DNA from 3 places in the Gottfriedia sp. S16(2024) genome. Region 1 is predicted to be linked to each of the others. Evidence: riboswitches for the same ligand, from Rfam matches in the RefSeq annotation. Region 1 holds a riboswitch; each other region holds the start of a gene.

The links. Region 1 has a riboswitch for thiamine pyrophosphate ahead of AB1282_RS00630 (ABC transporter substrate-binding protein). Riboswitches for the same ligand answer to the same signal wherever they lie in the genome.
Region 2: linked by a shared signal. The riboswitch ahead of thiD (bifunctional hydroxymethylpyrimidine kinase/phosphomethylpyrimidine kinase) and the one ahead of AB1282_RS00630 (ABC transporter substrate-binding protein) in region 1 are both predicted to bind thiamine pyrophosphate.
Region 3: linked by a shared signal. The riboswitch ahead of thiC (phosphomethylpyrimidine synthase ThiC) and the one ahead of AB1282_RS00630 (ABC transporter substrate-binding protein) in region 1 are both predicted to bind thiamine pyrophosphate.

The regions. Positions count from the first base shown of each region.
Region 1 is NZ_JBFLUO010000001.1:90,461-98,195, reverse strand. Features, by position in the region: gene AB1282_RS00655 (DUF2339 domain-containing protein) at 1-1,665, shown strand, start outside; gene AB1282_RS00650 (GNAT family N-acetyltransferase) at 1,683-2,189, shown strand; gene hmpA (NO-inducible flavohemoprotein) at 3,039-4,283, opposite strand; gene AB1282_RS00640 (RrF2 family transcriptional regulator) at 4,470-4,913, shown strand; gene racE (glutamate racemase) at 4,996-5,787, opposite strand; TPP riboswitch at 6,018-6,127, shown strand; gene AB1282_RS00630 (ABC transporter substrate-binding protein) at 6,216-7,208, shown strand; gene AB1282_RS00625 (thiamine-binding protein) at 7,221-7,511, shown strand; gene AB1282_RS00620 (ABC transporter permease) at 7,511-7,735, shown strand, end outside.
Region 2 is NZ_JBFLUO010000001.1:1,620,382-1,628,116, reverse strand. Features, by position in the region: gene thiE (thiamine phosphate synthase) at 1-531, opposite strand, end outside; gene thiM (hydroxyethylthiazole kinase) at 522-1,334, opposite strand; gene cytX (putative hydroxymethylpyrimidine transporter CytX) at 1,318-2,556, opposite strand; gene thiD (bifunctional hydroxymethylpyrimidine kinase/phosphomethylpyrimidine kinase) at 2,549-3,355, opposite strand; TPP riboswitch at 3,491-3,602, opposite strand; gene AB1282_RS07605 (FeoB-associated Cys-rich membrane protein) at 3,706-3,861, opposite strand; gene feoB (ferrous iron transport protein B) at 3,880-5,880, opposite strand; gene AB1282_RS07595 (FeoA family protein) at 5,874-6,104, opposite strand; gene AB1282_RS07590 (hypothetical protein) at 6,330-6,704, opposite strand; gene AB1282_RS07585 (FTR1 family iron permease) at 6,694-7,735, opposite strand, start outside.
Region 3 is NZ_JBFLUO010000001.1:2,090,210-2,097,944, reverse strand. Features, by position in the region: gene AB1282_RS09815 (amino acid permease) at 1-900, shown strand, start outside; gene AB1282_RS09810 (hypothetical protein) at 1,678-1,938, shown strand; gene AB1282_RS09805 (YjcZ family sporulation protein) at 2,113-2,250, shown strand; gene AB1282_RS09800 (small acid-soluble spore protein H) at 2,394-2,573, shown strand; gene thiC (phosphomethylpyrimidine synthase ThiC) at 2,816-4,594, opposite strand; TPP riboswitch at 4,731-4,845, opposite strand; TPP riboswitch at 5,082-5,191, shown strand; gene AB1282_RS09790 (thiamine phosphate synthase) at 5,281-5,895, shown strand; gene thiO (glycine oxidase ThiO) at 5,879-6,970, shown strand; gene thiS (sulfur carrier protein ThiS) at 6,997-7,200, shown strand; gene AB1282_RS09775 (thiazole synthase) at 7,203-7,735, shown strand, end outside.

The sequences.
Region 1 (7,735 bases):
CAAGATCTTCAAAAAAAGGTAGAAAAGCTTGAAGAAGAAGTTAGAGAAATGAAGAAACAAATTGAATTTCTCTTAATTACGAAGGAAACTTCAAACGAGACTAAACAAATAAGCCAAACTAAAGTAAATAATCCTAAACCACAAATAACAGTTAGTAGACAGGTTAAAGTAACAGTCGAAAATGAAAAGGTTGATTATGAAGCACTTATTTTCCAAAAGTGGTTACCTAGATTTTTTATATTTATTTTCATACTTGGAGTAATGTGGGGATTTAAAGCGGCATCAGATTATGGGGTATTAAACAAGTATGCAAAAGTAGGAATTGGATTTATTATCGCCATTGCTTTATTCTGGTACGGAAATCGTCAAATGAAAGCTAAGCGATCAGCACTTGGCCAATCATTAATTGGTGGCGTGTTGCCAGTATTATTTTTAACTACGTTTGCTATGCATCATTTATATCTCATGGTTGGATCAACGATTGCATTTGTCCTTTTAATTATTTGGGTATGTATTGGTTTTTATTCTATGAATAGATACAAGTCAGAAGTAATTGGATTAATAAGTATAATAGGAGCCGTTTTTGTACCATTCCTAGTTAAAAGTGATTCGCCAAACTATTTATTTTTCTCTATCTATGAAACAGTGATTTATTTATGCTTTATGTTTTATGCAACATTTAAGAAATACAAATTCATCTATCTTTCGTCTGCAATATTATTGCATTTATCTTATTTAATAGTTGCTTTAGTTAATTTTAATACGAATGGAATTGAATATTTCGCACTAAGTATTCTCGTTCAGCATATTAGTTTGCTAGCTATATTGATTAAATCTAAGTTTGCTATTAAAAAGCAAGTATTAATTCTTCACACTAGTTTTATTTTAACAATCGGTTGGATCTTTAGTGCATTTGAAGATCTGAATAGAACAATGATTTTAATCTTTTTATGTGTAGGATACTTATTCCTGACTTTTTATTATAAAAAGAAATCGGATTTTTTCTTTGGATTTTCGACTAATTTTATATTGGCCATTTCATTCCTATGTTTGGATAGTGTTTCAGAAAACTTACTATGTACAGTATTAATAATTCAAGCAGTATCATCTTATTTATTTTATTTAAAATTTCGAGATCTGCTGAAATTAATTATAGCGGCTCTTACATTTATTCCTGTAGGCATATCCATTTTATCAGTTGGAATAGATTCTTTTTGGTCTTTTGAAACGTTGAATTGGTTTGTGCTAATTGTAGCGCTAGTTACGATTGGAATTTTGGCTTATAAAAATGGAGATGAAAAGCAATTTATCTTATTAAGCAGTTCTTTATTAATAACGGTTATATTGATTGCTTTTATAACACAAATTGTTCAAATAATTGCGGTAGATCAGTCTGACAATATGATTCGATTATTAATTAATATAAGTTGGATCTTGCTTTCGATTTTAGCTATGATACTTGGTAACATTAAGAAGTTTAAAGTTTGGACATATACTGGGATAGGTTTATTATTACTGACACTAGGAAAACTTGTATTAATAGATTTACCAAATATTACATTGATGGTTAGAGCTGGTTTATTTATACTGCTTGGCTTGATTGGTTTAGTAATTTCTAGAATATTTTTTAAGGGAAGTAGTAGTCAAAAAATCGAAAAAATTTAGTATACAGGAGTAAGTTAATGCTAATCACTGAAACTAAAAACTTATTATTAATGACTTTTACAGCAGATGCCATGGTTTCTGTTTTAAGTGGAAATAAAGAGTTAGAATTTGAAAATCAATTTTATACATTCGCTAATGGATGGCCAATTCTTGTATATAAAAATCTTTTCCCTTATAAAATCTCTCGTTTTCAAACTCACCCTACTGAGGAAAAATATGAAGGAATAATTATTCATAAAAAAGATCGAGTAATTATTGGGGACATGGGATTTAAAGGTGGTCCTGATGAAACTGGAATTATGGAAATAGGTTATAGTATCGCACCTAGTTATCAAGGTAAAGGATATGCAACTGAAATGGGTAGGGCTTTTTGTGAGTGGGGAATGAAGCAAAATCATGTTACAAGAATAACTGCAATTTGTTCCATTTATAATCACGCCTCTATTAGAGTTTTAGAGAAAATTGGAATGATAAAAGTAAAAGAAGAAATTGAAAAATATTATTGGATGTTAGATAAAAAATAAATTAGTGATTTTCGCTTATTAGAATGATTAATTTTTCTAGAAGAAGGTGGGCTTATTCTTACAACAAGAAATACATCTATCATCTTTATGGTCATAACTAAACGTGAATTTGGTCGATTCGTTTTGTACGATCTTATGATAAGCGGCTTAGTATATGGCTCTCTAAAAAAATACTACTCAAGTGACCTAATCGCAATTTTTGGTAGCTTTACAATACCGACAGTTTTAAAAAGAGTGGCTGTATTATTAGAACGGAAATAAAAAGAAGCACTAAATTGAGCATTCTTTCTCAGCTTGTTGAAATATAAAAAGGTCTATAGGGAAAAAATATTAATTAGAACATTATTGATGTTAAAATTCATTTTTTGGATGATCTATCTATTAATGGTTTTAAATTTTAATATGGTTGAGCAATTTTATGATTCAAATAACACTAGTAATGGTTTTTGAAGTTAAAAATATTATGAGCTTATTTTTAGAAGAACAATTTCAATTGAATAGTTTATTAAATAATGTTCGATATTAATTGACATACAAACTGATTAATAAACAACTGATAGGATACTCTAAGTAAATGCTATTTGAATAGGTTTTAATGGAGACTTTTTTTGATGAATAAGTTGATTGGAACGGAGGGTTGCTCGACTCCTATGGGAAATGCGGGAAGGCTGAGACCCCACAGGAACGAACGTGACGAGGAGGCTCAGGTCTCGCCCCATGGAAAGCGAGCATCCTGTAGTGGAAATCAACATCATTCTACTCCTTTTACGAAAATTTGGTAATTTAAGTAACAAAGTTGTTTTTCAACAGCGTAAAAAAAGGATGCTCATTGAGCATCCTTTCTAAATATTAACCTTGTTGTACAGGACTTTTAGGTTCAGTATCTAAATTCATTGCTGGTCCGAAGAATTCATAATGAATTTGTGTATCTTTAATACCTAATTCTTTTAAACTAGTAATAATTGCTTTTAAAAACGGTACTGGTCCACATACGTAATAATCTGCATTGTCTGATTTAATATTGTTATTTAACCATTCGGCATCAATATAGCCTTGCTTTTTAAAGTTATTGTTTTGAAGATCTTCCTCAAAAGGATTCTCATAAACAAATGATAAATTGTAATTTGTTAATTGCTCTTTTAATTGGTTTAATTCATTTTCAAATGCTTGTAATTTACCGTTTCTTGAAGCACTAATGAAGTTAACTTGACGTTGTGGTTGATTACTTGCAATTGACTTAGCCATACTGATCAATGGTGTAATTCCAACACCACCACTTAAGAAAACAACATCTGAATCAATTTCAGTATTTAAAGTAAATTCACCTGCTGGAGCAGTAATTTCTAACGTATCACCAACATTTACTTGATTGTGTAGATAGTTTGAGAATTTACCTAGAGGTTGGTTTTCTTCAGCTTCTCTTTTTACTGAAAATCTAAAGTGATTTTTACCTGGAGCATCAGATAAACTATATTGTCTGTTAGATAGATATTCTTCACCAGGAATTTGTGAACGAACAGTAATATATTGACCTGGTAAGAAAGTAGGCACTGAAGAATCATCTTTAGGAACTAAGTAGAATGATGTTATTACATCGCTTTCTTCAACTTTTTCGATGACTTTAAATTCTTTAAATTCAGACCATCCGCCTTCTTGAGATGAAGCTGCTTCATACATTTCTTTTTCGATATCGATAAATACTTGAGCAATAATTCCATATGCTTCAGCCCAAGCACCTAGTATTTCATCAGTTGCAGCATCACCAAGTACTTCTTTAATTGCCCCTAGTAGATGTTGCCCTACGATTGGATAGTGTTCTGCTTTAACTTGAAGACTGCGGTGCTTTTGCGCAATTTGTTTTACAACCGGAATAATTGTTGCTAGTTTATCAATGTTTTGTGCTGCAGCTAAAACAGTATTTGCAAGAGCTGTTTGTTGTCTACCTTTTTGTTGATTTGTATGATTGAATACATTTAATAATTCAGGATGATTAGTAAATAAATTTTTATAGAATACTTTAGTGATCTCTGTACCCTTTACTTCTAAGACCGGAACTGTTGACTTAATAATATCAATTGTTTTTTGAGATAGCATGAAAAATCCCCCTAATCACGTTTCAAAGTAGTATTGTAAATACATCTTTATCTTAGACCTAGAAATTATTTAAAGCAATATGTAAAATACTTCTTTTGTCATTTTTTTCGCAAAAATACATAAAAGTTTAAAAAATGTTCACAATTATGCTATGATTAAATTTAAATAAAACAGTGAGGACAAGTTATGCGTTTAACAACTTATTCGGATTACTCTCTTCGTGTACTAATATTTCTAAGCTCTGAGCCACGTGAAAAATTAGTTAATATTAAAGACATCGCTGAAGCTTATGGTATTTCTAAAAACCATTTAATGAAAATAATTTATAATTTAGGAAAGATGGGCTATATCGAAACGATACGTGGTAGAAACGGTGGAATCCGTTTAGCTAAATTACCTACAGAAATAAATATTGGTGAAATAATTCGTAAAACTGAAGAAGACTTTAATATTGTAGAATGTTTTGAGCACGGCAATACTTGTGTAATCACACCAGTTTGCTCTTTAAAACATATATTTAATAAAGCGTTGGATCAATTTTTACAAGTTTTAGATCAATATACATTGGATGATATTGTAAAGAACAATGCCATGCTTAAAGATTATTTTTCCATTAATACAAAGGAATAATATGACATTGAAGAGCGCACGCAATAAAAAAACACAAAAACCAACAAAGGATTACTTTGTTGGTTTTTTCATTTAGTATGGTCTATAGTTTTATATATTTTACGTTTTCCATCGGTTCTTGGAATAAAGATGACGCTATTTTACTAAAAATGGTTGGATCCCCGGTTGTAAAAAATTCATGTGAAGTGATTTCGGAGTTAGATAAGATATTTTGTTGATCTAGTATTGCACTTACCTCTAAAGCTGTTTCATCGCCAGAGCTAATAAGTTGGATCGATGGTCCCATCACTTTTTGAATAATTGGACCGAGTAGTGGGTAATGAGTACACCCTAGTATTAGGGTATCAATATTTGAATCAATAAGCGGTGCAAGAGTGTGCTTAACAATATCAAATATTTCAGGTTTATTGTAGTCCCCATTTTCAACAATCCCAGCAAACTCTGGACATGCCAAACCTTCAATTAAAACTTTGTCATTAATCCTCTTTAATGCAGAATGATAAGCTTTACTATTAATAGTAGCATTCGTTCCGATGACACCGATTTGGTCATTTTGTGTTAATTTTATTGCTGCTCTGGCACCTGGGCGAACAACACCAATGACCGGGATATGAAGTTTTTCCCGCATTTCATTTAAGACGACTGAAGTTGCAGTATTACAGGCGATGACTAACATTTTTATATCTTTTTCCAGTAGAAAATTAGTCATTTCCCAAGTGAATTCCCTAATTTCCGTATATGGTCGTGATCCGTATGGACATCTTGCTGTATCGCCTAAGTATAAAATGTCCTCTTTAGGTAATTGTCTTATAATTTGTTTGGCAACTGTTAAGCCCCCAACACCTGAGTCAATGACTCCGATTGGTTTATTCAAAAAATCCCCTCATTTTACTTAAATATTGTTGATGTAGTATATTCTTTATTCATATAAGATTTTACTATAAGAAATGATATTTTTGTTTATCATTCTCTTTTTAAAAATGTTATAATTTCATAGTTTTATTACGCCTATTAACTGAGTATTAAAACAATTAAACGCAAGTTAAAAATAATTCGTAAATTCAACCATTATCTGTTATATTAATGAGGAAAAGTTTATATATGAGAAAAATGTGGAGGAGCCGGTGTTGCTGGCTGAGATAGCGTCCTTAAGATGTTGACTCTTAGAACCTGATCTGGGTGATGCCAGCGTAGGGAACAGTATCTCTTTTAAGATATGTTTTTTACAGCGCATTCACGTCCGGGTTAATATCCGGGCGTTTTCTTTTTGTATAAACAAAGAACAAAAAGGAGATATAGATAATGAAAAAATTAGTAGTATTTTTAGTGGCTATTTGTTTAATGTTAACTGGATGTGGTCAAAACAAAACTACCACTACTAAAAAGACAAAGCAATTAAAAAAGGTGACTGTCGTACTAGACTGGACCCCGAATACAAATCATACTGGGCTATTTGTTGCTAAGGATAAAGGTTACTTTAAGGAACAAGGACTTGATGTAGATATAATCAACCCGGGAGAAACAGGAGCAGACCAATTGGTGGCATCTGGTAAAGCAGATTTTGGGGTTTCTTATCAAGAGTCAATTACACAAGCAAGAGTTCAAAATGTACCGATTGTTTCAATTGCAGCAATTATTCAACATAATACTTCTGGGTTTGCATCACCAGTGAAAAAAGAAATTAAGTCTCCAAAAGATTTCGTTGGAAAAACTTATGGTGGATGGGGTTCACCGGTTGAAAAGGCTATTTTAAAATCACTTATGTCAGAAGAAAATGCGAATGTTAATAAGTTAAATATCGTTAATATGGGCGATGCTGATTTCTTTACTGCAGTAAAAAGAGATATCGATTTTGCGTGGATTTATCAAGGATGGACAGGAATTGAAGCTGAGCTTCGTGGAGAAAAATTAAACATGATTTATTTAACAGATTATAGTAAAAAGCTAGATTACTATACTCCAGTTTTAGCTACGAATGAAAAAATGATTAGTAAAAATCCTAAAATTGTAAAAGCGTTTGTTGCTGCAGCGTCAAAAGGATATAATTTTGCGATTGATCATCCAAAAGAAGCTGCATCAATTTTAATAAAGGATAATCCGGATTTAGATAAAAAATTAGTTGAAAAAAGCCAAGAATGGTTAGCATCTAAATATAAAGATGATGCAAATCGTTGGGGTGAGCAAAAATTATCAGTTTGGAAAAACTATGCAGATTTCTTAGCTGAAAATAAATTATTAGAAGGAAACTTTAAGCCAAAAGAAGCATTTACGAATGATTTCTTACCAGCGAAATAAGGAGGAGTTAATATGCAAACTACTTTAATGAGTGTCCAAATTATACCGAAAACAAATAATATTGAGGATGTTATTCCAGCAGTTGATGAAGCGATTAAAATTATTGATGAATCAGGTGTAAAATATCAAGTTCAGCCTTTAGAAACAACTATGGAAGGTGACTTGAATCAATTGTTAAATGTTGTTCAAAAAATGAATGAAAGAATGATTGAAATAGGTTGCCATAATGTTATAACTCAAATGAAAATACTTTACCAACCACAAGGTATCACTATGGATGTATTAACGGAGAAGTACCGTTAATGAAATCTAAAAGTATAAAAGGATGGCAACCAATCGTTGTCATCCTGCTTTTTTTAATCTGTTGGCAGCTAAGTATTAAAATTTGGAAAATCGAATCTTGGTTATTGCCAGGGCCGATCTCAATCTTTAAAGAAGGAATGAAATCATCTGATTCACTACTTCCTCACATTTCTTCTACAATTCAATTAACGATTATTGGTCTGTTAATTGGTAGTTTATTAGGA
Region 2 (7,735 bases), 1.5 Mb from region 1:
TTCAGAAACGTTTTTTTCATTAATTCCACCGATGCCTACGATTGGAATTTTTACTGCCTCACGTATTCTTCGTAACTCATCTCGTGCTAAATATTTTGCATCTAGTTTTGTACTCGTCGGATACACTGAACCAATTCCAACATAATCCGCACCTTGTTCCTGTGCAATCATTGCTTCTTCTAATGTTGATGCAGATACACCAATAATCATATCTTCTCCAATAATCTGTCTAGCTACAGTTAAAGGTAAGTCTTCTTGACCGATATGCAATCCATCAGCCTGTATCGCCAAAGCGATATCTAAACGGTCATTAATAATCAATGGAACATTATATTTTGAAGTTACTTCTTTTACTTGCAAAGCAATTTTGTAAAAATCTAGACTACTACAATTTTTTTCTCTTATTTGTACGATTGTTGTTCCACCTTTAATTGCTTCCTCAATAGATTGAACTAAATCTCTTGATCCTAATACATCTCTGTCAGTTACTAAATAAAGCTTATAATCTATTTTACTTTTTGTTATAGCCATTCGATTTTTCCTCCCGTTAGAAGTGTATCAACAGAAGCTTTAGATACTTCATCAAATAAGTTTATTTTAAATGTACCGATTCCTTGCCCTTCAGTTAGGCGAGCCTTAGCAAGCTCTCCACATAGTCCCATCGTAGTAATACCGGAAACAGCTGCAAGGAAATAATCAGTCGTTGCACCAGCATAAGTTCCAATTAGTGATGTACTCATACATCCAGTTCCAGTTACATCAGCTAGCATTTTATCTCCATTTGAAATGGTACATACTCGGTCCTGTTCTGCAATAATATCTACTGCACCTGTAATTGCAACTACTGAGCCTAATTTCGCTGATAGAGATTTCGCAATTTCAACGCCGTCTTCTTCACCAGCTACAGAATCCACACCTTTAATTTGAACATTTAAGCCAGCAATCATTTTAATTTCTGACATATTTCCACGAACTACTGCAAAACGTACTTCTTTCAATAATTTAGCAGTCGTTTCTGTACGTAAAGTAGTTGCTCCTACACCAACAGGATCTAATATAACTGGTACGCCTAATTGATTAGCTTTTTTACCAGCTTTAATCATTGATTGGATTGTTCTTTCATTTAATGTTCCAATATTAATAACAAGAGCTGATGCAAAAGATACCATTTCTTCTACTTCGGCTAAATCATCTGCCATAACTGGTGATCCACCTAGAGCTAACACCATATTTGCACAATCATTTACAGTTACATAATTTGTAATGTGATGAACTAAAGGCTTTTTCTCTTTCACGCTTTCAAGAATTTGACTCATTTCATTCATAGTTAACATTTTTTTCTCCCCCGATTTGCTTTGGAACAAGCTTATTAATAACAAACTGAACAACTATATAAATGACACAAATTAAAATCATACTTGGTACAGTAGCCCCAAGGAAGAAATCTAATTGTACAAACTTACGATAAATAAAAACTCCTAAAATCCATGTAATAACCGCAATCCAATCAATTTTCAACGATTTACTTATACTTGTTCTTTTTAGGATAAAATAGTCCGTTAATAAAATTGCATATAGCGGCGCAAAAAATGAACCAATTGTATATAAAAATCCTTCATACTTTTCAATTGGGAAAATAACGGCTAATAATGTTCCTATAGCTGTAACGATAAGGGCTATATGTTTTCCATTTAGTTTTGGAAAAATGGTTGTAACTGATATTCCGGCAGAATAAGCATCCATGAATGTTGTTGTAACAGTCGCTAGGACGACGATACCAACCGCAAATAATCCCAGATTTGCACTCATTAAAACAGCAACCGGGTCTACTTCATTAAATGCCAGTGCTGCGCCTAGCCCAATAATATACATCCAAGAGCTTCCAAACATATAACCTATAAAACTACCAATTGCTCCATCCTTTGTTGTCTTTGCAAATCGAGTATAATCACTAATTAATGGAATCCACGATAGTGGCATTATGACCGATAATTCAACTGCTTCTCCAAAAGATAATCCAGTAGTGCTTGGTTGAGTTAAGATTTTATCACTTTTAAAAATAACAAAACACAGTACAATTGTTAGAACAAATAATAAACAAACGGCTAAACTATTAAGTTTTTTTGAAGCATTTTGTCCAAAGTACAACCAGATCGCGATTAATACTCCAATTACTAAACACCAAACCCATAAGTGATCGAATTTATAATCTTTTATTGTAACTAAATTGATAGAGCGAGCCCCTGTTAAAATCATAATTGCTGTCCAGCCTAGTAACTGTAAAACATTTAAAATCGAAAACAAATAGCTACCGTAACTACCAAATGAAATTTTTGTAGATTCCATTGCTGACAATCTTTGCTGAGAACCAATGACTCCACCTAAAATGAGCAATAATGTTCCAAGTAAATGCCCTACTAAAATGGCCGTTAAACCTTTCTTAAAACCTAGTGGTGCTACTAGGGCACCAGTCATAATTTCCGCTACAGAAACTGCCGCACCAAACCAAAGTGTTGTAAAGTTCCACTTCGTCATTTTTGCATTTTGCTTAGACATGTTGAACGCCTGCCTTTTCATACAATGAGTAGAAATGATGGACAGGACCTACTCCTTTTCCAATTGAAAAGGAATGTTGGATTGCTAATGTTATATAGTTTTTCGCCTCTCTAATTGCCTCATTTAATTCAAGTTCATTTGCTAAATTAGATGTGATCGCTGAAGATAAAGTACAACCTGTACCGTGGGTATTAATTGTATTAATTCTAACGCTGTTAAAGCTTGTAAACTCCTCACCGTTAAAACAAATATCGGTCGCTTCACCTTCTAGATGACCACCCTTTACAAGGACGTTCTTTGCACCTAATGAGTGAATTTGAATAGCAGCTTCTTTCATCTCTTCAATCGTTGTAATTTTTCTTCCAGTAATCACTTCTGCTTCAGGAAGATTTGGCGTAATAACAGTTGCTAAAGGAATGAGTTCTTGAATTAGAGCTTCCTTTGCATCTGGACTTAATAAGTCAAATCCACTTTTTGAAACCATAACTGGATCAACTACGATCTGCTTTGGTTTATATTGCTTAAGTTTCTCAGCAATTACTTTAATCGTCTCTATTTGAGATACCATTCCAATTTTTACAGCATCTACTTCTATATCAGTAAAAATTGCATCTAACTGACTAGCAATAATCTCTGGTGTCATATCTTGTACAGCGAACACTCCTTGCGTATTTTGAGCTGTTACAGCTGTAATTACACTCATTCCAAAAACATGATGAGCTGAAAATGTCTTTAAATCCGCTTGAATACCTGCACCACCACTTGAATCAGAGCCGGCTATCGTTAATACTTTTTTCAATTTTCTTCCCCCTATTTCATGAATAGAACTCTTTGATCTTACAGATAGAAGATGAAACTTGATTTTAAATACAAAAAAGCACAAATCCCATAAGGACTTGTGCTCGAACAAATCAATGTTATGAATACAAAAAATGTATTCTACCGTTCACTTTCCTACGCTGGCATTATCCAGATCAGGTTAAAGGGTCAAAGACTACCTGTGTCTTAATCTCAGCCGACCATTTACGGCACCCCTAGTACTATTCAATTATTTACTTTAATTACTTTATCATCTTAATTAATCCTCTAAATTTATTCAAGTATTTAGACTGATTCCTTTAAATTTTGTCTTTAAAGAAAACCATATTGCTATTTTGAATAATTAACTGTATCACAATTTGAACTACAAGTTTTTGCGATCGAGCAAGAGCCACATTTACCTTTTTTCGTTTTCTTTATATATCGTAAAAGTGTCCACCCTGCATATCCAAAAATAAGAGCTCCTATTATAATATTGACAATCATAAGTAGATACCCCTTTCTCTAGTAGCCTAAGAGACTTCCAACTTGATAGATAATTAATGCTAATATATATGCAATAACTAATGCATATCCAACTGAGAAATATGTCCATTTAGCTGAACCTGTCTCTTTACGAATTGTCGCAACTGTTGCTAGACATGGTACATACAATAAGACAAAAACCATAAAGCTAAATGCGGAAAGTGCAGAAAACTGTGTTGACAGTATTCCTTGTAAAGAATGTGCATTTGGCACGTGATAGATAATATTCATAGCAGATACGACAACCTCTTTAGCTAAAAATCCTGTTAGTAAAGAAGCACCTGCTTGCCATGTACCAAATCCTAAAGGTGCAAGTATTGGTGTAAGTATACCCCCAATCATTGCTAAAAAGCTATCATCCATCGAAACACCGAAACCACTTGGTCCCATATAAGATAATAACCATATAGCTACAGAACCACCAAAAATAAACGTACCAGCTTTTCGAATAAAGCCCTTCCCTTTGTCCCATGTGCTTCTAAACAAAGCTTTACCTTGTGGCATACGGTATGGTGGAAGTTCTACGACAAATAATGAAAACTCACCTTTTAATATAGTAGATGAAAAAACCTTAGCTAATATTAATGCAACTACGATTCCAAGTATATACAGTGAAAAAACAACTATTGCTTGATTTTTCGCAAAAAACGCTCCAACGAATAGTGCGTATACTGGTAATCGTGCCGAACAAGACATTAATGGTGTTAACAAAATCGTGAGTAGTCTCTCTCTAGGCTGTTCTATTGTTCTAGCGGCCATAACCCCAGGTACATTACAACCAAATCCTATAATCATTGGAATAAATGCCTTTCCGGTTAAACCAACCATCTCCATCGAACGATCCATTACTAAAGCTGCGCGAGACATATATCCAAAATCTTCAAGGAATGATATTAGTAAAAACAAAATAAAAATTTGTGGAACAAAGACTAAAACTCCACCAACACCGGCAACAATTCCATCAAGAATAACTGCTTTGATAAAATCAGATGCATGAATTGCATTTAAGCCGTTAGTAAGCCAGTCTGTTACAGGTCCTGATAAAAAACCATCTAATGCGTCGGATAAGGGTAACCCTAACCAATCGAAAGTAAGCTTAAACATTAAAAACATTGTTACTAAGAAAATAGGAATACCCAAAATTGGGTGTGTCACAAATCGATCAATGCGATCAGTTAATGTAACTGCTTCATTCGATTCTTTCTCTACCGAACTACCAATTAAATTTGAAATCATTTCTTTTCTTACAGAATAAATCCATTTTGAAGGTGCTACACCTTGTTCACTGTTTAATTGTTCCGCTGTTATTTTAATTACTTGGTCAATTTTACTAAAATCGTAAGATGAAGCTATAAATTCGATTACCTCTTTATTCCCCTCTAAGATTTGTATTGCAGTCCATCTTTTAGGAATAGATAAAGTTGTAGGTAATAATGTCATAATATTTTTAATACCATCTTCAACAATTTTTCCATAATCAATTTCAAACTCAACTTCAGATTGAGGAATTGTCGCTAATACTTCATTTACTTCGTCTGTTCCCTTACCCGATCTAGCATCAATTGGAATAACTGGTACTTTTAATATCTTTGAGATACTAGAAGGATCAATTGAAATTCCTCTCCTTTTAGCAACATCAACCATATTTAGACCAATAATCATTGATTTATTAAACTCTAGAAGTTGAAGAGTGAGCATTAAATTTCTCTCTAATTGAGCAGCGTCAACAATATTAATCATCCCATCAAATGTTTCATTTACAAAAAAATGTGAAACAACGGCCTCATCTTTTGAAAGAGGGCTCAGAGAATAGATACCTGGTAAATCAATTAGATTTCCAATTTTATTTTTAATACTCCCTACCTTTTTTTCAACGGTAACGCCACTCCAATTCCCTACATATTGGTATGTACCCGTTAAATTATTAAATAGAGAAGTTTTTCCTGTATTTGGATTGCCAATAAGCGCTATATTTAACATATTTTTTCTACCTTTATCCCAGATGCATCATGAAATCGAATGCCAAGTGATTGTCCGCAATTTTCAATCATACAAGGCCCTTTGAACGGCATTGTACATTGTAAGCAGACCATAGCCCCTTCACTTATCCCTAGATCTAAAAGACGTCTCTTCACTGCCTCACCTAGTGATGACAAGTCCGTTATTTTTGCTTTTTCGCCTTTTTTTAATTCTGAAAGTAACATAAGTGATTCCCCCGGATCGAAACTTATTATATATAAACAATTAATAATGATAATCCTTATCAATATCTTTATCTTAAATTAAGTCAAGTTAATTGTCTACCTGATTTTATGAAAAGGTTTACCTAAGAAAAAATTCCCAAAATCGAGCAAAAAAAAGCAAAAAAAAGCCCACAAAGAAAATTCGATGTAGGCTTTTTTAGAAAACAATGAGTAATTATATCTTTATTATTTTAGATCTTTAACTTCTTTTAATACACTTTCCAACTCGTCACCAGCTTGGTTAAGTGTATCCGCATTCAATGGAGATACCTTTACTCCTGCTTCTATAATATGAAGTGGCGTTTCAACTTTTTCATAAAGTGATTTGTCTTTATCTTTTACTGAGTCTTCGAATTTTTCCCATGATTTTTCAAGCGCTTCTCCGCTATCTTTTGCCTTTGCTTCATCATTATTCGAAATTTGTGTTTTTAATTCTGAAATCGTTTTGATCATATCATCAGAACCAGTTTTAATTGCATCGTCTGTTTTCGTTCCACATGCAGATAAAGTTAAAGATAGTCCTAAAGCCATTGCTGCGACTAGTTTTTTATTAGATAACATTTTTCGTTCCCCCTGAATTTTTACTACTTTTTTTATTGTTTTTATTTGAGAATCTATTATAAATTACAGCAATACAAGCTATTAATAACAAGATTATTTGAGGTATAAAGCTCTCCCAAGTTGAATATATCGCAAAGAAATCAATTGTTGGAATAGGAGCTTGCGTCGCCGGAAGTAATCCTGATAGTTGTAAACCATGAATTCCCATACCTGCAAACTTAAAACATAAGTAGAACATTAAAATACTTGAGACAAGGAAAAACGGTCTCATTGGAATTTTTAGACCAACCTTTAAGATTAAATAGCTCAGTATTGCTAAAATTGCAAATCCTAATCCGATTCCTATTAATAAAGTTGATAATTTAATTGATGATGCCATTCCAATAAAGAATAATACGGTTTCAGTTCCTTCACGAAATACTGCTAAAAATGCAAGTATTGATAAAGATAATAGGCTACCAGTATTTAACGCCTTATCACTCTTAGTTTTAATATATTGTTGCCATTGCTTCGTATTAGATTTGCTATGTAACCAGTAACTCATATATAAGAGCATGACAGCAGCAAATACCCCAGTCCAGCCTGCAATTAAGAAGTTATTACTTCCAAAAGCACCTGCTGAGAATAAAATGTTTACGATAACACCTAGAATGATACTGACACCTAATCCAGTTCCAACACCAAACCAGATCCACTTACTTTTCTTTTCTTGTCCTGACTTTTTAATAAATCCTAGTAATGCAACAACTACTAGTAATGCTTCTAAGCCTTCTCTAAGTAAAATTGTAATAGCATCTAGCATTGTATAACTAGTTTTAGACGCTAATGGTAATAGATAATCACGCATATCTGTAATTGTTTTTGTAGCCGCTTTCACATCAGGCGTTTTAGCAGTTAGCATTGCATAAGAAGTAACCATATCTCTTTCAGCGTCAGTGTAAACTGATTGAGATTGTGTTAATACAACACCTTCAATATTGATCCAAGATTTTCTAAATTGATCAATCTCCGAAGTTGCTCCTGATACATTA
Region 3 (7,735 bases), 2.0 Mb from region 1:
GGTGTTAAAGAATCAGCAAAACTTAACACAATCATGGTAATTGTAAAATTAGCAGTAGTAGCACTTTTCATCGTAGTTGGTATTTGGTACGTTCAACCACATAACTGGACTCCATTTATGCCAATGGGATTCCATGGGGTAACAGCTGGTGCTGCAGTAGTAGTATTTGCTTACTTTGGATTTGATGCAGTATCAACTGCAGCTGAGGAAGTTAAAAATCCTCAACGTAACTTACCAATCGGTATTATCACTGCTTTAACAATTTGTACAATCTTATATATTGTCGTTTCATTAATTCTTACTGGTATCGTTCCGTTTGATCAATTAGGTGTTAAAGACCCAGTTGCTTTTGCACTAGCATTTATTCACCAAGATTGGGCTGCTGGTTTCATTTCTCTAGGCGCAATCATCGGTATTACAACTGTATTAATCGTAATGATGTTTGGACAAACTCGTCTATTCTATGCAATCAGTAAAGACGGTTTATTACCAGGTAAATTATCAAAAGTTAACAAGAAAACTGCAGTTCCTGTAACAAGTACTTGGGTAACTGGCGGGCTAGTTGCTTTATTCGCTGGCTTAATTCCATTAAACAAATTAGCTGAATTAACAAATATCGGTACTCTATTCGCTTTCTCTGCTGTTTCTCTTGGTGTACTAGTATTAAGAAAAACTCGCCCAGACTTAAAGCGTGGATTCAAAACTCCTTGGGTACCAGTAGTACCAGTATTAGCTGTTGTATTCTGTGTATATTTAATGCTACAACTTTCAACATTTACTTGGAAAGGTTTCGTAGTTTGGTTAGTAATCGGTTTAGTAATTTATATAACATACGGATATAAAAATTCTAAACTAAACGGTAAAAATAAGATTGATAAAGATTCAAATCAAACTGCATAAGTAATTAAATGAGGCTGTCTCAAAAGGTCGTTAAATATCGACATTTTGAGACAGTTTTTTTATTTTTTGAGGGATTTTTATAAAATTGTAAGCTTTAAAGGAGAGATTTTTTCTTTAGCCCTCTTGTTCTTACAATCTTGTCCTAGTCTTTTAACTAGATTTTTCACAGTTAGCTTAAAATTCATTTTTTTATATTTATTAACAATTTTATGTTTCCAATAACACTAGTAAGTTTTTTTTCAGAAGTTAAAAATATTATGAGCTAATTTTTTCGAAAAACAAATTCAATTCATTAGTTTATTAATTAATGTTCGATATTAATTGACTTACAAACTGATTAATAAACAACAGTTAGGATACTCTTAGTAAAGGCTATTTGATTAGGATTTATTGCAGACTTTTTTTGATGAATAAGTTGATTGGAACGGAAGGTTGCTCGACTCCTATGGGATAAGCGGGAAGGCTGAGACCCCGCAGGCTTGCCGAGGAGGCTCAGGTCTCGCCCCATGGAAAGCGAGCATCCTGTAGTGGAAATCAACATCACTCTACTCCTTTTACGAAAATTTAGTTATTATTTGACAAGGTTGTTTTTCAACAGTGTGAAAAAAATCCCACTATAATAATCTATAGTGGGATTTTTTTGTTAGTTACATATTTCCCTCAACAAACTAGAATAATGATAAATATCCACAGCTACAAACTTTACAAAAACAGATTTACTTTATGATATGATACGACTTAAGAAATTTTATTTTCGAATGAACAGGAGCTGTTAAAATGTTCCCATTAAAAAATTATTATGAATCATTTATAAAAAAAGATCTAATTGGAGTGAAAAGAGAGATTGCATTAAAACGACTAAGTAATTTACTTGCTTGTCAAAAGATTAGTAAAGATACGAAGGAAGTTGTACATATTCGTTATTTTACTTGTACCGAAACACTTCAGCCTACTGACACTTATTTAGGTACAATTGCTGTGAAGTTTCAAAATGGTTATGTAGTTGAAACAGCAATTTCACTTCCTAAGGAAAAATAATTCATTTATTAAAACTTACTTCTAGGTAAAAGCCTAATTACATTATAGACTAGTTTCATAGTTGGCAAAAAAACATACGATACATTATCCACCTCTCCTAATTGAAATTTTTCAATTAGCCGCATGACCCTAAGGGAGTTTTCCCTTAAATATCGTATGAAGGAGGTCACATGTATGAGTACTGGACATCACGGACACCATCTTAACGGTTTTGCTTTAATCGTTGTTCTATTTATCCTATTAATCATTGTTGGAGCAGCTTGCTGGTCTGGATATGACGGATATGGATATGGACATGGACATCACTGGTAATCATTAAAAACTATAAAACTCCTGTTAAGTTTTAACAGGAGTTTTTTTATTTTAAAAAAAGCTTGTACTTGATTATGAATACTCAAGTATACCTCTGTTAATAATATGTTAGGTTTCAATTATTAATGTAGAGGAGGATATTTATGAATAAACAACGAGCTCAAGAAATTGCTTCTTCAGCTGAAATGGCTAATGTGACATATAATGGGGTGCCAATTTACATTCAACATGTTGATGAAACAAATGAAACTGCTAGAATCTATCCGCTAGGTCAACCAGATCGAGAGGAAGAAGTTTCAATCAATAGTTTGTCAGAACATTAATTCTAGAATAACAAAAACAAACCTCTTAGCCTGAGGTTTGTTTTTGTTATTACGTATTACCAACATAAGCTCTCAATTAAACTGCATTTAAGACATTCTTGTATCGTATCTTTCTTCAAAAAATCGTGGTCACAATTTTTTTGAATCGTTTTCAGTTCTATTTTTAAGTGTTGCATATATTCTTCCAATTGTTTTATCTCGTTTATGATTTCTTCTACCCTATTCATATAAGGCTCACACCCTTATTGATAGATTTCCCCGCCTTGTTTTCTAAATTCAAGTGCTTTTTCTTTCATTCCTTCTTCAATGATTGAACCATTCTGAAGTTCTTCTTGTTTTACTATATCTCGAATATCTTGTGAAATTCTCATACTACAGAATTTTGGACCACACATTGAACAAAAATGCGCTGTTTTAGCTCCTTCGGCAGGTAATGTTTCATCATGATATTCAATTGCTCTTTCAGGATCAAGAGAAAGATTAAATTGATCACGCCATCTAAATTCAAATCTAGCTTTTGAAAGTGCATCATCTCTTTTTTGTGCACCAGGGTGTCCTTTTGCTAAGTCAGCTGCATGCGCCGCTATTTTGTATGTAATAACTCCTACTCTTACGTCTTCTTTATTTGGAAGACCTAAATGCTCTTTCGGAGTTACATAACAAAGCATTGCAGTACCAAACCAACCAATCATTGCTGCACCGATTGCTGATGTAATATGATCGTATCCAGGTGCAATATCAGTCGTTAGCGGTCCTAAAGTATAAAATGGCGCTTCCTGACAAATTTCTAATTGTTTATCCATATTCTCTTTAATTAAGTGCATTGGTACATGTCCCGGTCCTTCAATCATAACTTGAACATCGTGCTTCCATGCAATTTTCGTTAACTCACCAAGTGTTTCTAACTCAGAAAATTGTGCTTCGTCATTTGCATCGGCAATTGAGCCTGGTCTCAGTCCATCTCCTAAAGAGAATGTTACGTCATAACGCTTCATAATTTCACAAATTTCTTCAAAATGAGTATACAAAAAATTCTCTTTATGATGAGCTAAACACCATTGAGCCAAAATAGACCCTCCACGAGATACAATTCCTGTCACTCGTTTTGCCGTTAATGGAATATAGCGTAATAATACACCCGCGTGAATTGTAAAATAGTCTACACCTTGTTCCGCTTGCTCGATTAGTGTATCTCTAAACACTTCCCAGCTTAAATCTTCAGCGATTCCATTAACTTTTTCAAGCGCTTGATAAATCGGAACTGTCCCTACTGGTACTGGAGAGTTTCGGATAATCCATTCACGTGTTGTATGAATATTCTTACCAGTAGAAAGATCCATCATCGTATCCGCACCCCAGCGAGTAGCCCATGTCATTTTTTCTACTTCTTCTTCGATTGAAGACGTAACCGCTGAATTACCTATATTGGCATTAATTTTCACATGAAAATTACGACCGATGATCATTGGCTCACTTTCAGGGTGATTAATATTCGATGGAATGACAGCTCTTCCCTTAGCAACTTCATCACGAACAAATTCAGCCGAAACATTTTCTCGAATCGCAATAAATTCCATTTCAGGTGTAATAATTCCTTTTCGAGCATAATGCATTTGAGTAATATTTCCATTCTCCTTTGCTCGTAACGGTTTTCTTTTTAACCCTTTAAATACTTCAACATTATGTTGATCTGACTCTTTTCTATATCCATTATCTTCAGGCTTTATTTCGCGCCCTTCATACTCTTCAACATCATTTCGTTCAATTACCCAGTTTTGTCTAATCGCCTTAAGTCCATTTCGAATATCAACTGAGCTAGCTGAATCTGTGTAAGGTCCGCTAGTGTCGTATACTCTAACTGGAGCATTTTCTTCTTCTCCAAAAGTGCCAGTTGTTGGGCTTAATTGAATCTCACGCATTGGCACCTTAATGTCAGGTCTAGATCCTTCAACATATACCTTCTTACTCCCTGAAAAACTAGACATGATGGAAAAATTCATTTCATTTACAGAATTGTTCATTTGATTTCATTCCCCTTTTTAATTAGTTTAAAAAGGACGAAATCCAATCCATTTAAAGCATGAAAAAAAGCCGGAATCTTATGTTTAAGACCCGGCTAAGTGTTAGCAAAACTACATTAATAATTATGTAATCATTAATGAAAATTTCTAACTTCCCCACGCTGGTATGAACCAGATCAGGTCCTGAGGGTTAAGAAACTTAATCACGTTTCTCTCTCAGCCCAATTAATTGGACACCCCTAGTCAATCTATTAAATTGTTCAAACTAAATATAAACCCATAAATTTAAAATGTAAATGTTTTTATTTCCCTAAATTTTTACAGAAACTCCAAACAAAAAAAAATTTTGGTTTTTTTATACTACTAAAAACACTTGATTCCACTATACTTCAAGCCCAATTTCTGGTAATAAAATGGGACTAGTAAAAATAAATTTAGTATTGAATATTATTTTTTATATGCTATGCTAAGATTAATTTTCATACATATTCATCACTAGGGGATCCCTTGATAAGGGCTGAGAATAAGGTAGTTACTTTTAAACCCTCAAAACCTGAACAGGCTAGTACCTGCGTAGGAAAGTGGCGCATTTTATACTTTTTTCGCGTGCAATGTAACCACTTTCTTTTTTTTAGGAAAGTGGTTTTTTTGTTTGAAAAAATTTTGCAAATGAAAGAGGCTGGGCCATGGAACTTATTGCAATTACAGATGATCAGCACTCAGTCGAAGTACTTGCTACAAAAATAATTCAAATAATCGATGCAGTCGACTATGTGCATATTCGTGAAAAGTCGAAAACGGCAATCGAGCTACTATCACTCTTAAATCTACTAAAAATAAACAAAGTAGATATGAAAAAAATTGTTTTAAATGATCGTTTAGATATAACTATTTTCTCTAACCTATCAAATATTCACTTACCGGGACATGGTCTTCCACTTGTTGATGTAAAAGAATATTTTCCTAATTTACGAGTAGGAAAATCAGTTCACACACTTACTGAAGCAATACAGGCAGAAAATGATAAAGCTGACTATATTCTGTACGGTCATTGTTTTGAAACAGAGTGTAAAAATGGATTAACACCTAATGGGATTGAACTAATTCCAGAAATGAAAAAAACGTTAACTATACCAATCTATGCAGTCGGCGGAATATTACCTGAACATATCCAGGTTCTAAAAGAGAACGAAATTGATGGTATAGCTGTCATGTCTGGCATATTTTCTGCCCGAAATCCTCTAGAAGCTGCGCTGCAATATTTTGAAAGGTGTAAATTCGCTTATGAACAAGAAATTTGAAGTTGTAGTAATTGGTGGTGGAATAATAGGTTGTTCCATTGCTTATTATCTAGCGAAAGAAAACATTCATGTCGCAGTTCTAGAAGGACAGCAAGTTGGACAGAAAACAACTAAGGCAGCTGCTGGAATGCTTGGTGCCCATTCCGAGTGGGATCACTCCGAGTCGTTTTTTACTTTTGCTAGAAATAGTCAATTAACTTATTTTCACCTTCAAGAAGAATTAAAAGAATTATGTGGAATTGATATTGAACTTAAAAAAGGTGGCATTTTCAAACTAGCTTATACAGATTTAGAAAAAAAACAATTAACTCCGCTACTCACTCAAACTTCGGCACTTTGGTATAACCAGGAGGAGTTAAAAAAACAGATACCTGGCATCCATCCAAACATCATTGGAGCAGCTTATATTGAAGACGACGTGAATGTATTACCTGTTTCTGTCTGTAACGCGTTTTGCAAGAGTGCTCAAATTTTAGGTGCATCTATATTTGAATATACTCATGTATTTCAGATTCAAAAAAATGATTCACATTATTTAATTAAAACTACAAATGGCAATTTTGAAGCAAAAACTCTTGTAGTTGCAAGTGGTGTTTGGAGTAATTCATTGTTTGGGCAGCTTGGATTACATCATGAAATTATTCCCGTTAAAGGTGAATGCATCGCGGTCAGAAGTGAAAAGGTTGCATTAAAACATACTCTTTTCCATGAACAAAATTATATTGTTCCAAGGAATGACGGTCGCCTTGTCATCGGAGCTACGATGATCGATAACGAATGGAATGAGAACCCTAGCTTAAGGGGGATTGAGTCATTAATACAAAGCGCTAAAAAAATGCTTCCCGAAATTGAAGACATGAAAATTGATTCATTTTGGGCAGGATTACGACCGCGAACTCTCGACTATAATCCCTTTATTGGAATTCATCCCGATGAAGATCAAATCTTATTTGCGACCGGCCATTTTCGAAATGGTATTTTGCTTGCACCAGCAACTGGAAAATTAATTCGAGATTTAATCCTTAAACGAAAAGTCGATCGTAACTGGATCGAAGCATTTAAAATCAATCGTTAATTTTTATGTTTTGGAGGTGTAAACACTTGGAAATAAGATTAAACGGAAAGAACATCAACATTTCCAGCAAAACCTGTACAATTCAGGATTTGCTTAATGAATATCAATTAGAAAACCGAATTGTTATTGTCGAGGTTAATAAAGAAATTATTTATAAAGAACAGTATTCATTAACTCATCTCTCTAACGGAGATTCTGTAGAATTAATACATTTTGTAGGTGGTGGCTAATCATGTTAAAAGTAGGAAATCATACATTTCATTCAAGATTATTATTAGGAACAGGAAAATACCCTTCATTTGAAGTCCAGAAAGAAGCTGTTGAAGTATCGAAAGCCGAGATCCTAACTTTTGCTGTTAGAAGAATGAATATTTTTGAGGAATCTCAACCAAATTTTCTAGAACAACTAGATTTAACAAAGTATAAATTATTGCCTAATACTGCTGGTGCAAAAACTGCCGAAGAGGCTGTTAGAATTGCAAGATTGGCAAAAGCATCTGGCTTATGCGATATGATCAAGGTAGAAGTAATTGGGTGTGATAAATCATTATTACCTGATCCAATCGAAACATTGAAAGCATCAGAAATGCTATTAAACGAAGGATTTGTTGTATTACCTTATACTTCCGATGATGTTGTGCTAGCAAGAAGACTAGAAGAACTTGGTGTACATGCGATTATGCCAGGTGCATCTCCTATCGGTTCCGGAAAAGGAATTATTAATCCACTTAATCTTAAATTTATCATTGAGCAATCGAATGTACC